One region of the Geobacillus sp. C56-T3 genome, then DNA from elsewhere that is predicted to be linked to it. Evidence: riboswitches for the same ligand, from Rfam matches in the RefSeq annotation. Region 1 holds a riboswitch; each other region holds the start of a gene.
What was found. A riboswitch is a leader RNA that binds a small molecule or an ion and turns the genes downstream of it on or off. The one in region 1 is predicted to bind S-adenosylmethionine.

Region 1 (3,274 bases):
TGCGCCTTCGCCAACTTGACGACGCCTTGAATATCGGTCACTTTTAACAATGGATTGGACGGCGTTTCCATATAAATGACTTTCGTGTTCGGCCGGATGTTTTCCGCCACTGCGTTTAAATCGGTCATATCGACAAACGTATATTCAATGCCAAAGCGGCCGAGCACCTCCGTAACCATCCGGTACGTGCCGCCATAGACGTCTTCGGTCACAAGCACGTGGTCGCCTTTTGAGAGAAGCAAAAACGCCGTTGAAATAGCCGCCATACCAGAGGCGAACGCAAACCCGCGCGTTCCGCCTTCTAACGCCGCGATCGTTTCCTCAAGCGCCTCGCGCGTCGGGTTGCTGGAGCGGCTGTAGTCGTATTTGCCGAATGAATCGAAATCGAACTGATGGAACGTGGAGGCGTGCTGGATCGGCACGCTCACCGCCCCCGTTTCGCGGTCGACTTTCCATTCGTTATGGAGCAGTTTCGTCGAAAACGCCCATTCCTGTTCCATCGCTTACACCTCTTTCATGTTTTTCAATGCCTGCGCCAAATCGGCGATCAAATCGTCAGCGTGCTCAATGCCGACCGAGAAACGGAGCAGCCGGTTGCAAATACCGTTTTGGATGCGGATTTCCTCAGGAATGTCCGCATGCGTCTGCGTCGCCGGGTACGTAATAAAGCTTTCGACTCCGCCCAGGCTTTCCGCGAACGTAATGAGGCGCAAGCTTTTTAAAAACCCGTTCACCCACTTTTCATCGGCAATCCGGAACGACAGCATCCCGCCTCTCCCCGGATACAACACATCGGTGACATCTTCATGTTCGCGCAAAAAGCCGCTGATGCGCCTGGCGTTTTCTTCATGCTGGCGCATCCGCAGCGCCAGCGTTTTCATCCCGCGAATCAACAGCCACGAATCAAACGGCGACAAAACCGCGCCGATGGCGTTCTGATACTCGGCCAGGCGCTGACAGAGCTCCTCGCCCTTGGCGACGACAAGGCCAGCCAACACGTCGTTATGGCCGCCTAAATATTTCGTGGCGCTGTGGATGACAATATCGGCGCCTTGTTCGATCGGGCGTTGAAGCACCGGTGTATAAAACGTGTTGTCAACGATCAACAAAAGCCCATGCCGCTTGGCGAACTCGGAGACAGCGCGGATATCGGTCTCATGCATAAGCGGGTTCGTCGGTGTTTCCAGGAAAATCGCTTTCGTTTTTTCGGTGATACACGCTTCCACCTCAGCGAGATCAGTAAAATCGACATAATGGAATCCAAGACCGTACTTGCGCCAGCCGCGCTCAAACAGGCGGTACGTGCCGCCGTAAAGGTCGGCCGATACGAGAAACTCGTCTCCGCTCTCAAACAAGGCGAGCACCGTCTGAATGGCGGCCATGCCGGAGCTGAACGCATAGCCTTGGTCGCCGCCTTCCAGTCTCGCGATCGCTTCTTCGACGATTTTGCGCGTCGGGTTGCCGGTGCGGATGTAGTCAAACCCGGTCGACTCTCCGATGCCGGCATGGCGGTAGGCGGTGGAAAAATAAACCGGCGGGTTGACCGTCCCCGTCACTGTTTCGCTCCGGTTGCCAATTTGCGCTAACAACGTCTCCAGTTTCTCCATCTCATCTCTCTCCTTCTGCTGAAAATTCCATCATGGATCAACGGCCGACTACTTGACGCCCAATGAAGCGCCGCTGTCTGTCGGGCAACGGCCGAGCGCCTTGGTCCTAGACCGCCTCGCGGTTGATGGGAGCGGCCGCTTGAGTAAATAAAAAAAGTCTTCTAAGAAGAAGACTTTTCCATACGCACATGGTCATGCTTCTTCTTATCTGCCGAATTGAATGCTCAATTCGCTGGATTTAGCACCTGGCCGCCGGGCGGCTGGTTGCTGAAGCTTCATTGGGCCAGTTCCCTCCGCTTCTCTTGATAAGAATGAGACGCGTATTCAATTTTTCTAATTTTAATAAAAAATGTAGCGCATTCCCCCCGTTTTTGCAAGCCATTTTTTTGTGAATGGCACGATTCGGCAAATTCGCAAAAAATTCGAGCCCTTCGTTAACATCTTTTGGCGCAAATATGTTACAATAACAGATGAACTTACGCTTTCATGGAGGATGGTCATGGCGACAGCAACAGGAACGATGCGCGACTGCAAGTTGTACAGCGGAGAGCTGCAAGAAGAAATCGAACTGCTCGTCTACTTGCCAAGCAATTTTTCGCCGCTTTACAAATATTCTTTATTAATCGCGCAAGATGGCAAAGATTATTTTATGTATGGAAAAATGAAAACCGTCATCGAAACGCTGATGGCAGAAGGAACAATCGACCGGACGATCGTCGTCGGCATCCCGTATCGGAACGTCAACGACCGCTACGAGAAATACCACCCGGAAGGCCGAAAGCACGAAGCATACCTTCGTTTTTTAGCCCATGAACTCGTCCCGTTTTTGGACCGCGAACTGCCGACATACCAAATGGGCAAAGGCCGGGCGCTGATCGGCGATTCGCTCGGCGGAACGGTGTCGCTTCTAGCCGGGTTGTTGTATCCGCATACATTTGGGAAAATCGCCATGCAGTCCCCCTATATCGATGACTCGGTATTGGCGCGCATCCGCTCATTCCGCGATCCATCGCTCCTTTCGCTTTACCATTCTGTTGGCACAGAGGAAACAGCGGTGAAAACGACGGATGGCCATGTGCGCGATTTTATCACCCCGAATCGAATGGCGCGGGACTTGTTTATGGAAAAACGGTTTGCTTATACGTACCATGAGTTCGAAGGCGGTCATGCGTGGACGTATTGGCAGCCGGATGTACCCCGGGCCGTAGCCGCTGTTTTATCGTTATAGGACAAAACGGAGCAACTTCAAAGATGTCGAAGCCGCCGCATTCAATTCCGTGCGTTTCCTGCGCGTGGAAAAAGAACTGGTTCAAGGAGGGAAAACAAAATGAAGTACGGCATTGTGATCTTTCCGCCAAAACGGATTCAGGACTTCGCCAACTCGTACCGGAAACGGTACGACAGCCATTACGCCCTCATCCCGCCGCATATTACGCTGAAATACCCATTTGAAGCGGATGAGGAGCAAATAAAAAAAATGGCGAAAGAGTTGCGCCGCATTGCGGCGGAAACACCTCCCATTCCGATCAAAGTGACCAAATTCAGCTCGTTTTACCCGACAAGCAACATCATTTATTTGAAGGTGGAACCAAACGACGTGCTCGAGCGCCTTCATGAACAACTGCACAGCGGCTTGTTCGCCGGAAAGCCGGAGTTTGTGTTCGTGC
Region 2 (3,274 bases), 1.4 Mb from region 1:
AGCGGGCTGGTGTTGAAAGGCAACGGTGGATGGCCGTTGCTTTTCATTTTCAACATTTGGCCGGCGCAAGACATACAATAATAGTATCCTCATTTGAAGTTAGGTGGGTCGGACATGCGACGCGTGGAAAAAGTGATCATCGTCGAAGGGCGATCAGACAAGCAAAAAGTGGCGGCGGTGCTGAACGAACCAGTCGTCATCGTCTGCACAAACGGCACGATCAGTGATGCGCGCCTTGAGGAGCTGGCTGATGAGCTGGAAGGATGCGATGTATACGTCTTGGCCGATGCCGATGAGGCGGGGGAAAAATTGCGCCGGCAGTTTCGCCGCATGTTTCCAGAGGCGGAGCATCTTTACATTGACCGGGCGTATCGCGAAGTGGCGACTGCTCCGCCTTGGCACTTGGCGCAAGTGTTGTTGCGCGCTCGTTTCGACGTCCGCATCGAATTGCTGATGAGAGGGAGAGGCGAGTGAAAGCGATCGACCGAAACGATGTCAAGCGAGTGGTGGAAGTCGAGCCGCTTCTGGCCCTTTATTTGTATACACCGCTGTGCGGCACGTGCCAGCTGGCTCGGCGGATGCTCACGGTGGTGGAGCAGTTGTTTCCGGCGCTGCCGTTTTACGAAACGGACATCAACTATATCCCTGAGCAGGCCGTTGCGTGGAAAATTGAAAGCGTTCCTTGCCTGCTTCTTTTTAGGGACGGAACGATCGCAGGCAAGTGGTATGCCTTTCATTCCGTTCCGTATTTGTACGAAGTGATTCAAGCCTGCTTGCCGCCCCGATGATTCGCCTTTTTTTGACGCTGTTTGACACATTTCTTGGGAAATGACAAAAACGGCGCTCGTTCGTCAACGGGTTGTCGAGATTTTTGTGAAGGATTTCTCCTCTTCAGGTGGAAGTGAAAAAAATAAAAATGGGGGAGGGGATATCCATGGAAATGCGTGAATTAGTCGGGCAGTTCGTGGAACGGATGCAAGTGTTGCGCCATTTGGTGCCGATTTTGCCGGATGAGCAGCTATATGTTCGGTTTGAAAGCGATGACGAAACCGCCTTGCTGTTGATCGGCAAGGAATCAGCCGCTAGAGGGATGGAAAACGATGAACGGAAAACATTGACGGTGCGCGGCTCCAAAGAGGCGCTCGCGTCCCTGCTGAACGGCGAACTGAAGCTGCAGCAGCTCGTCCGGCTGCAAGAAGTGCACGTGTCAGGAAGCTTCCGCCATATGTTGCTGCTCGAGTCGCTCCTCCATTTGGCCAAGCCGTATCGGCACGTCGGATAAAAAAGATGTTGACACGATTCGACAGACAATGATACAATCACACTCGTAATCAATTGAATAGGCGATTGTTGCGCTCTTATCAAGAGAGGTGGAGGGATGTGCCCAATGAAGCCCGGCAACCGTCAGCGCATCTGCTGAAATGGTGCCAATTCACACAAAGCGGCCTGCTTTGAGAGATAAGAGACGGAATGGTGCACGATACCTTTCTGTTCTCTGCGGGCAGAAAGGTTTTCTTTTTGCGCTCTGCCGCTTGGGGAGGAAGGTGAAACGATGATTACACTCGAACAAGTGACGAAAATCTATCAGGCGGCCAACGGTTCGGTCACGGCTGTCGACAATGTGTCGCTTGAGATTCGCGAAGGGGAAATTTTCGGCATTATCGGCTACAGCGGCGCGGGGAAAAGCACGCTCATCCGCTTGCTCAATGGGCTCGAGAAGCCGACGAGCGGCCGGGTGGTCGTCGCCGGGCGCGATATGACGCGCGTGAAAGGTCGGGAGCTGCGCAAGGCGCGCCAAGAAATCGGGATGATTTTCCAGCATTTCAACTTGCTTTGGTCTCGCACAGTCAGGGAAAACATTGCCTTTCCGCTTGAAATTGCCGGCGTCCCGAAAGAGGAGCGGAACAAGCGGGTGGATGAATTGATCGAGCTTGTCGGCCTTTCCGGGCGCGAGGATGCCTACCCGTCGCAGCTGAGCGGCGGGCAAAAGCAGCGGGTCGGCATCGCCCGGGCGCTCGCCAACAACCCGAAAGTCTTGCTGTGCGACGAGGCGACATCGGCGTTGGACCCGCAGACGACTGATGCGATTTTGGACTTGCTCGTTGACATCAACAAGCGTCTTGGGCTGACGATTGTGCTGATCACCCATGAAATGCACGTCATCCGCAAAATTTGCGACCGCGTTGCGGTGATGGAAAGCGGCCGAATCGTCGAGCAAGGCGAAGTGTTGCATGTGTTCCGCAACCCGCAGCAACCGATTACGAAACGGTTTGTCAAGCAGCTGATCGAGCCCGAGGAGACGGAAGAGGCGATTTCCCATTTGTTTGGCCAATACCCGAGCGGGCTGATCGCGCAGCTGACGTTCGTCGGCGCGGCCGCCGGAAAGCCGCTCATCACCGAAGTGGTGCGCCAGTTTGCCGTCGATGTCAACATTTTGCAAGGGAAAATTTCGCAAACCCATCAAGGCGCCTATGGGGTGCTGTTCGTGCACCTCGACGGGGCGAGGGATGAAATCGACCGGGCGCTTGACTATATTCAACGCCAGCAAGTGGCGGTGGAGGTGATTCACGATGCTCGCTAACCTCCTGCCGAACGTGCAATGGGAGACGATGTGGGCGGCGACGGTCGAGACGCTGTATATGACGGGAGTGGCGGTGGCGGCCACTTTCGTCCTCGGAATCGTTCTTGGCTTGCTTCTATTTTTGACAGCGAAGGGCAACCTATGGGAAAACCGGTTTGTCAATACAGTGATTGCGGCGTTTGTGAACATTTTCCGCTCCATTCCGTTTATTATTTTGATCATTTTGCTCATTCCGTTTACAACATGGCTCGTCGGGACGATGCTTGGCGCCAATGCGGCGCTGCCGGCTCTGGTCATTGGGGCCGCGCCGTTTTACGCCCGCATGGTCGAAATCGCTCTTCGCGAAATTGATAAAGGCGTCATCGAAGCAGCCCAAGCGATGGGCGCCTCAACGTGGACGATCATTTGGAAAGTGCTGCTGCCGGAGTCATTGCCGGCGCTTGTCTCCGGCATTACGGTGACGGCGGTGTCGCTCGTCAGCTATACAGCGATGGCTGGAGCCATCGGCGCCGGCGGGCTTGGGAATTTGGCGTATTTGGAAGGGTTCCAGCGCAACCATAACGATGTGACGTTTGTCGCGACCGTATTGGTGTTGGTCATTGTGTTCGTCATTCAGGCCATCGGTGACTTTGTCACTTCGAAAATCGATAAACGATAAAGGGGGAAACAACTGATGAAGAAATGGCTGGGTGT
Region 3 (3,274 bases), 1.5 Mb from region 1:
CCGGCGACGCTAGGGTCGATGATGTTTTGGATCGCCTGAAGCGGGTAGGCGGCGCGCGTGTTTTCCGTCAGCGTGCCGTCGTCGTAATTCGGCACCCGCGTCGCGTCATCGAGGACGACGTTTTCGAGCACCGCGCCGAAGCCGATGGCGTCAAAAATTTGCGGCTCTTTCTCGCGCGATAGGTTGATGCATTTCGCATAGCAGCCGCCTTCGATGTTGAAAATGCCGCGGCTTGACCAGCCGTGTTCATCATCGCCGATCAAGCGGCGGTTCGGGTCGGTCGAGAGCGTCGTTTTTCCCGTTCCCGACAAGCCGAAAAAGAGGGCGACGTCCCCTTCCTGGCCGACGTTGGCCGAGCAGTGCATCGGCAGGATGCCTTGTTCCGGCAGCAAATAGTTCATCACCGAGAAAATCGATTTTTTCATTTCGCCGGCATACTCGGTGCCGCCGATCAACACGGTGCGCCGTTCAAACGAGATGATGATGAACGCTTCCGAGCGCGTGCCGTCGACTTTCGGGTCGGCTTTAAAGTTCGGCGCGCAAATGACGGTGAATTGCGGCTCATGCGCAGCGAGCTCTTCGGCGTTCGGCCGAATGAACAGCTGATGGACGAACAAGTTGTGCCAGGCGAATTCGTTGACGACTTGAATCGGCAGCCGGTATTTCGGATCGGCGCCGGCAAAGCCTTTAAACACGAACAGTTCATCTTTCTTCATTAAATAGTCGAGCACTTTGTCGTACAGTTTATCAAACGTCTCCGGAGACATCGGCTGGTTGACCGCTCCCCAGTCGATCGTTTGCTTCGTTGACGGTTCTTCGACGATGTATTTGTCTTTCGGCGACCGCCCTGTGTACTTGCCGGTTGTCACCGCGACGGCTCCGGTGTGCGTCAGCCGTCCTTCGTTCCGTTGCAGGACTTTCTCGACGAGCTCGGCGACGGACAGTTGATGATGCACGTACGGTTTTTGCAGCAATACATCAAGCTTATTCGTCATGTTTGCGATCCCCATATTCAAAACCTGCCTTCTTTTTGAAATCACTCTTGAAAATAGTATAACACATTTTTATTAATAGTCCATACTAATTGTGTGGGTTTTTCAAACTTTATTTTGCCCAATGTGTCGATTTCCTTGAGGAAAGAATTTTCGCGGCTGGAAATGATAAAAAATGAATTTTGATAGTTGACTTTGCCGATTCCATTGCGATAAGATAAGTCATTGAACGGATACTCTTATCCCGAGCCGGTGGAGGGACAGGCCCGATGAAGCCCAGCAACCGTCACAACTGTACATGTGTGAAATGGTGCTAACCTGTGGCAAGGCGCAGTCCTTGAACGATAAGAGTGAAAGGAAGCAATACGATTGCCATGACCTTTCCTCAGCCGTTACAGGAAAGGTTTTTTATATTGCGAAGGGAAAAAGGGAAATGAGTTCCGTGTCGCCACATTATGCCAAGAGGAGGAAACAAACCGAATGTCAGCCAAACGCCGCTTGTTTACTTCAGAGTCTGTGACGGAAGGACATCCGGATAAAATTTGCGACCAAATTTCTGACGCCATTTTGGATGCCATTTTGGAAAAAGATCCGAACGCCCGCGTCGCCTGCGAAACGAGCGTCACGACCGGGCTGGTGCTCGTGAGCGGGGAAATCACGACATCAACATACGTGGACATTCCGCGCATCGTCCGCGATACGGTCCGGGAGATCGGCTACACGCGCGCCAAATACGGATTTGACGCCGATACGTGCGCGGTGCTGACGTCGATTGACGAACAATCGCCGGACATTGCGATGGGGGTGGACCGGGCGCTTGAGGCGCGCGAAGGTCAGATGACTGACGAGGAAATTGAAGCGATTGGCGCCGGCGACCAAGGATTGATGTTTGGGTTCGCCTGCAATGAGACGGAAGAATTGATGCCGCTGCCGATTTCGCTTGCGCACCGCTTGGCGCGCCGATTGGCGGAAGTGCGCAAAACGGACGTCTTGCCGTACTTGCGGCCGGACGGGAAAACGCAAGTGACGATCGAATACGATGAAAACGGCAAACCGGTGCGCGTCGATACGATCGTCGTTTCCGCGCAGCACCATCCGGAAATTACGCAAGAGCAAATCCAGCGCGACATTAAAGAACAGGTCATCAAGCCGGTCGTGCCCGCGGAGCTGCTTGATGAGAACACGAAATATTTCATCAACCCGACAGGACGGTTTGTCATCGGCGGTCCGCAAGGGGATGCCGGGTTGACGGGGCGCAAAATCATCGTCGATACGTACGGCGGCTACGCCCGCCACGGCGGTGGCGCGTTCTCGGGCAAAGATCCGACGAAAGTCGACCGCTCGGCGGCGTATGCGGCCCGCTATGTCGCGAAAAACATCGTCGCGGCAGGACTGGCCGACAAATGCGAAGTGCAGCTTGCCTACGCGATCGGCGTCGCCCGCCCAGTTTCGATTTCGATCGATACGTTCGGCACCGGCAAAGTGTCGGAAGACATTTTGATTGAGGTCGTGCGCAACAACTTCGATCTCCGCCCGGCGGGCATCATCAAAATGCTCGACCTTCGCCGCCCGATTTACAAACAGACGGCTGCTTACGGCCATTTTGGGCGTACGGACATCGACCTGCCGTGGGAGCGCACCGACAAAGCCGCCTTGTTGAAAGAACAAGCGCTGGCGTTGGCGGACAAGTGATGAAAGAAAAAGAGCTGCCTGATCACGGCAGCTCTTTTTTGTTGGCGCACGATGTCCGCTGTTGCTGCAGCGCTTTGTAATACTGCCCTTTCTCGACATATTCGCGGCGTATGCGCTCCATTTCGCGGATGTCGTCTTCCGTCAGTTCGCGGACGACTTTCGCCGGCCGGCCGAGGGCGAGCGTGTTGGGCGGAATTTTTTTGCCCGGCGGCACTAAACTGCCGGCGCCGATAAACGCGCCTTCCCCGATTTCCGCGCGGTCCAAAATGATCGAGCCCATGCCGATGAGCGCGTTTTTGCGAACGATGGCGCTGTGCAAAATGACTTGATGGCCGACTGTTACACCGTCTTCAATGATAAGCGGATTGTTTGGACTTTGATGCAAAATTGAGTTATCTTGAATATTGACCCGGTTGCCAATCACCGTTGGCGCTACATCGCCGCGAATGACGGTATTGAACCAAATGCTCGTCTCTTCGCCGATCACGACATCGCCGGTGATCGTCACATAGTCGGCGATAAAGGCGGAGGCGGCAATTTGCGGCGTTTTGCCTTTGTATGGGTAAATCATGGGCGTTCGTTCCTTTCTG

Region 2: it holds a riboswitch for S-adenosylmethionine, as region 1 does, so the genes downstream of both, GC56T3_RS02775 (methionine ABC transporter ATP-binding protein) here and GC56T3_RS13935 (methionine biosynthesis PLP-dependent protein) in region 1, are expected to answer to the same signal.
Region 3: it holds a riboswitch for S-adenosylmethionine, as region 1 does, so the genes downstream of both, metK (methionine adenosyltransferase) here and GC56T3_RS13935 (methionine biosynthesis PLP-dependent protein) in region 1, are expected to answer to the same signal.

Annotation. Positions count from the first base shown of each region.
Region 1 is NC_014206.1:2,831,551-2,834,824, forward strand. Features, by position in the region: gene metC (cystathionine beta-lyase) at 1-500, opposite strand, end outside; gene GC56T3_RS13935 (methionine biosynthesis PLP-dependent protein) at 504-1,607, opposite strand; SAM riboswitch class I at 1,809-1,919, opposite strand; gene GC56T3_RS13940 (esterase family protein) at 2,107-2,835, shown strand; gene GC56T3_RS13945 (YjcG family protein) at 2,935-3,274, shown strand, end outside.
Region 2 is NC_014206.1:538,103-541,376, forward strand. Features, by position in the region: gene GC56T3_RS02755 (YusG family protein) at 1-16, shown strand, start outside; gene GC56T3_RS02760 (toprim domain-containing protein) at 115-474, shown strand; gene GC56T3_RS02765 (thioredoxin family protein) at 471-788, shown strand; gene GC56T3_RS02770 (hypothetical protein) at 935-1,282, shown strand; SAM riboswitch class I at 1,356-1,465, shown strand; gene GC56T3_RS02775 (methionine ABC transporter ATP-binding protein) at 1,553-2,581, shown strand; gene GC56T3_RS02780 (methionine ABC transporter permease) at 2,571-3,239, shown strand; gene GC56T3_RS02785 (MetQ/NlpA family ABC transporter substrate-binding protein) at 3,255-3,274, shown strand, end outside.
Region 3 is NC_014206.1:689,486-692,759, forward strand. Features, by position in the region: gene pckA (phosphoenolpyruvate carboxykinase (ATP)) at 1-1,010, opposite strand, end outside; SAM riboswitch class I at 1,229-1,343, shown strand; gene metK (methionine adenosyltransferase) at 1,473-2,684, shown strand; gene GC56T3_RS03605 (gamma carbonic anhydrase family protein) at 2,707-3,255, opposite strand.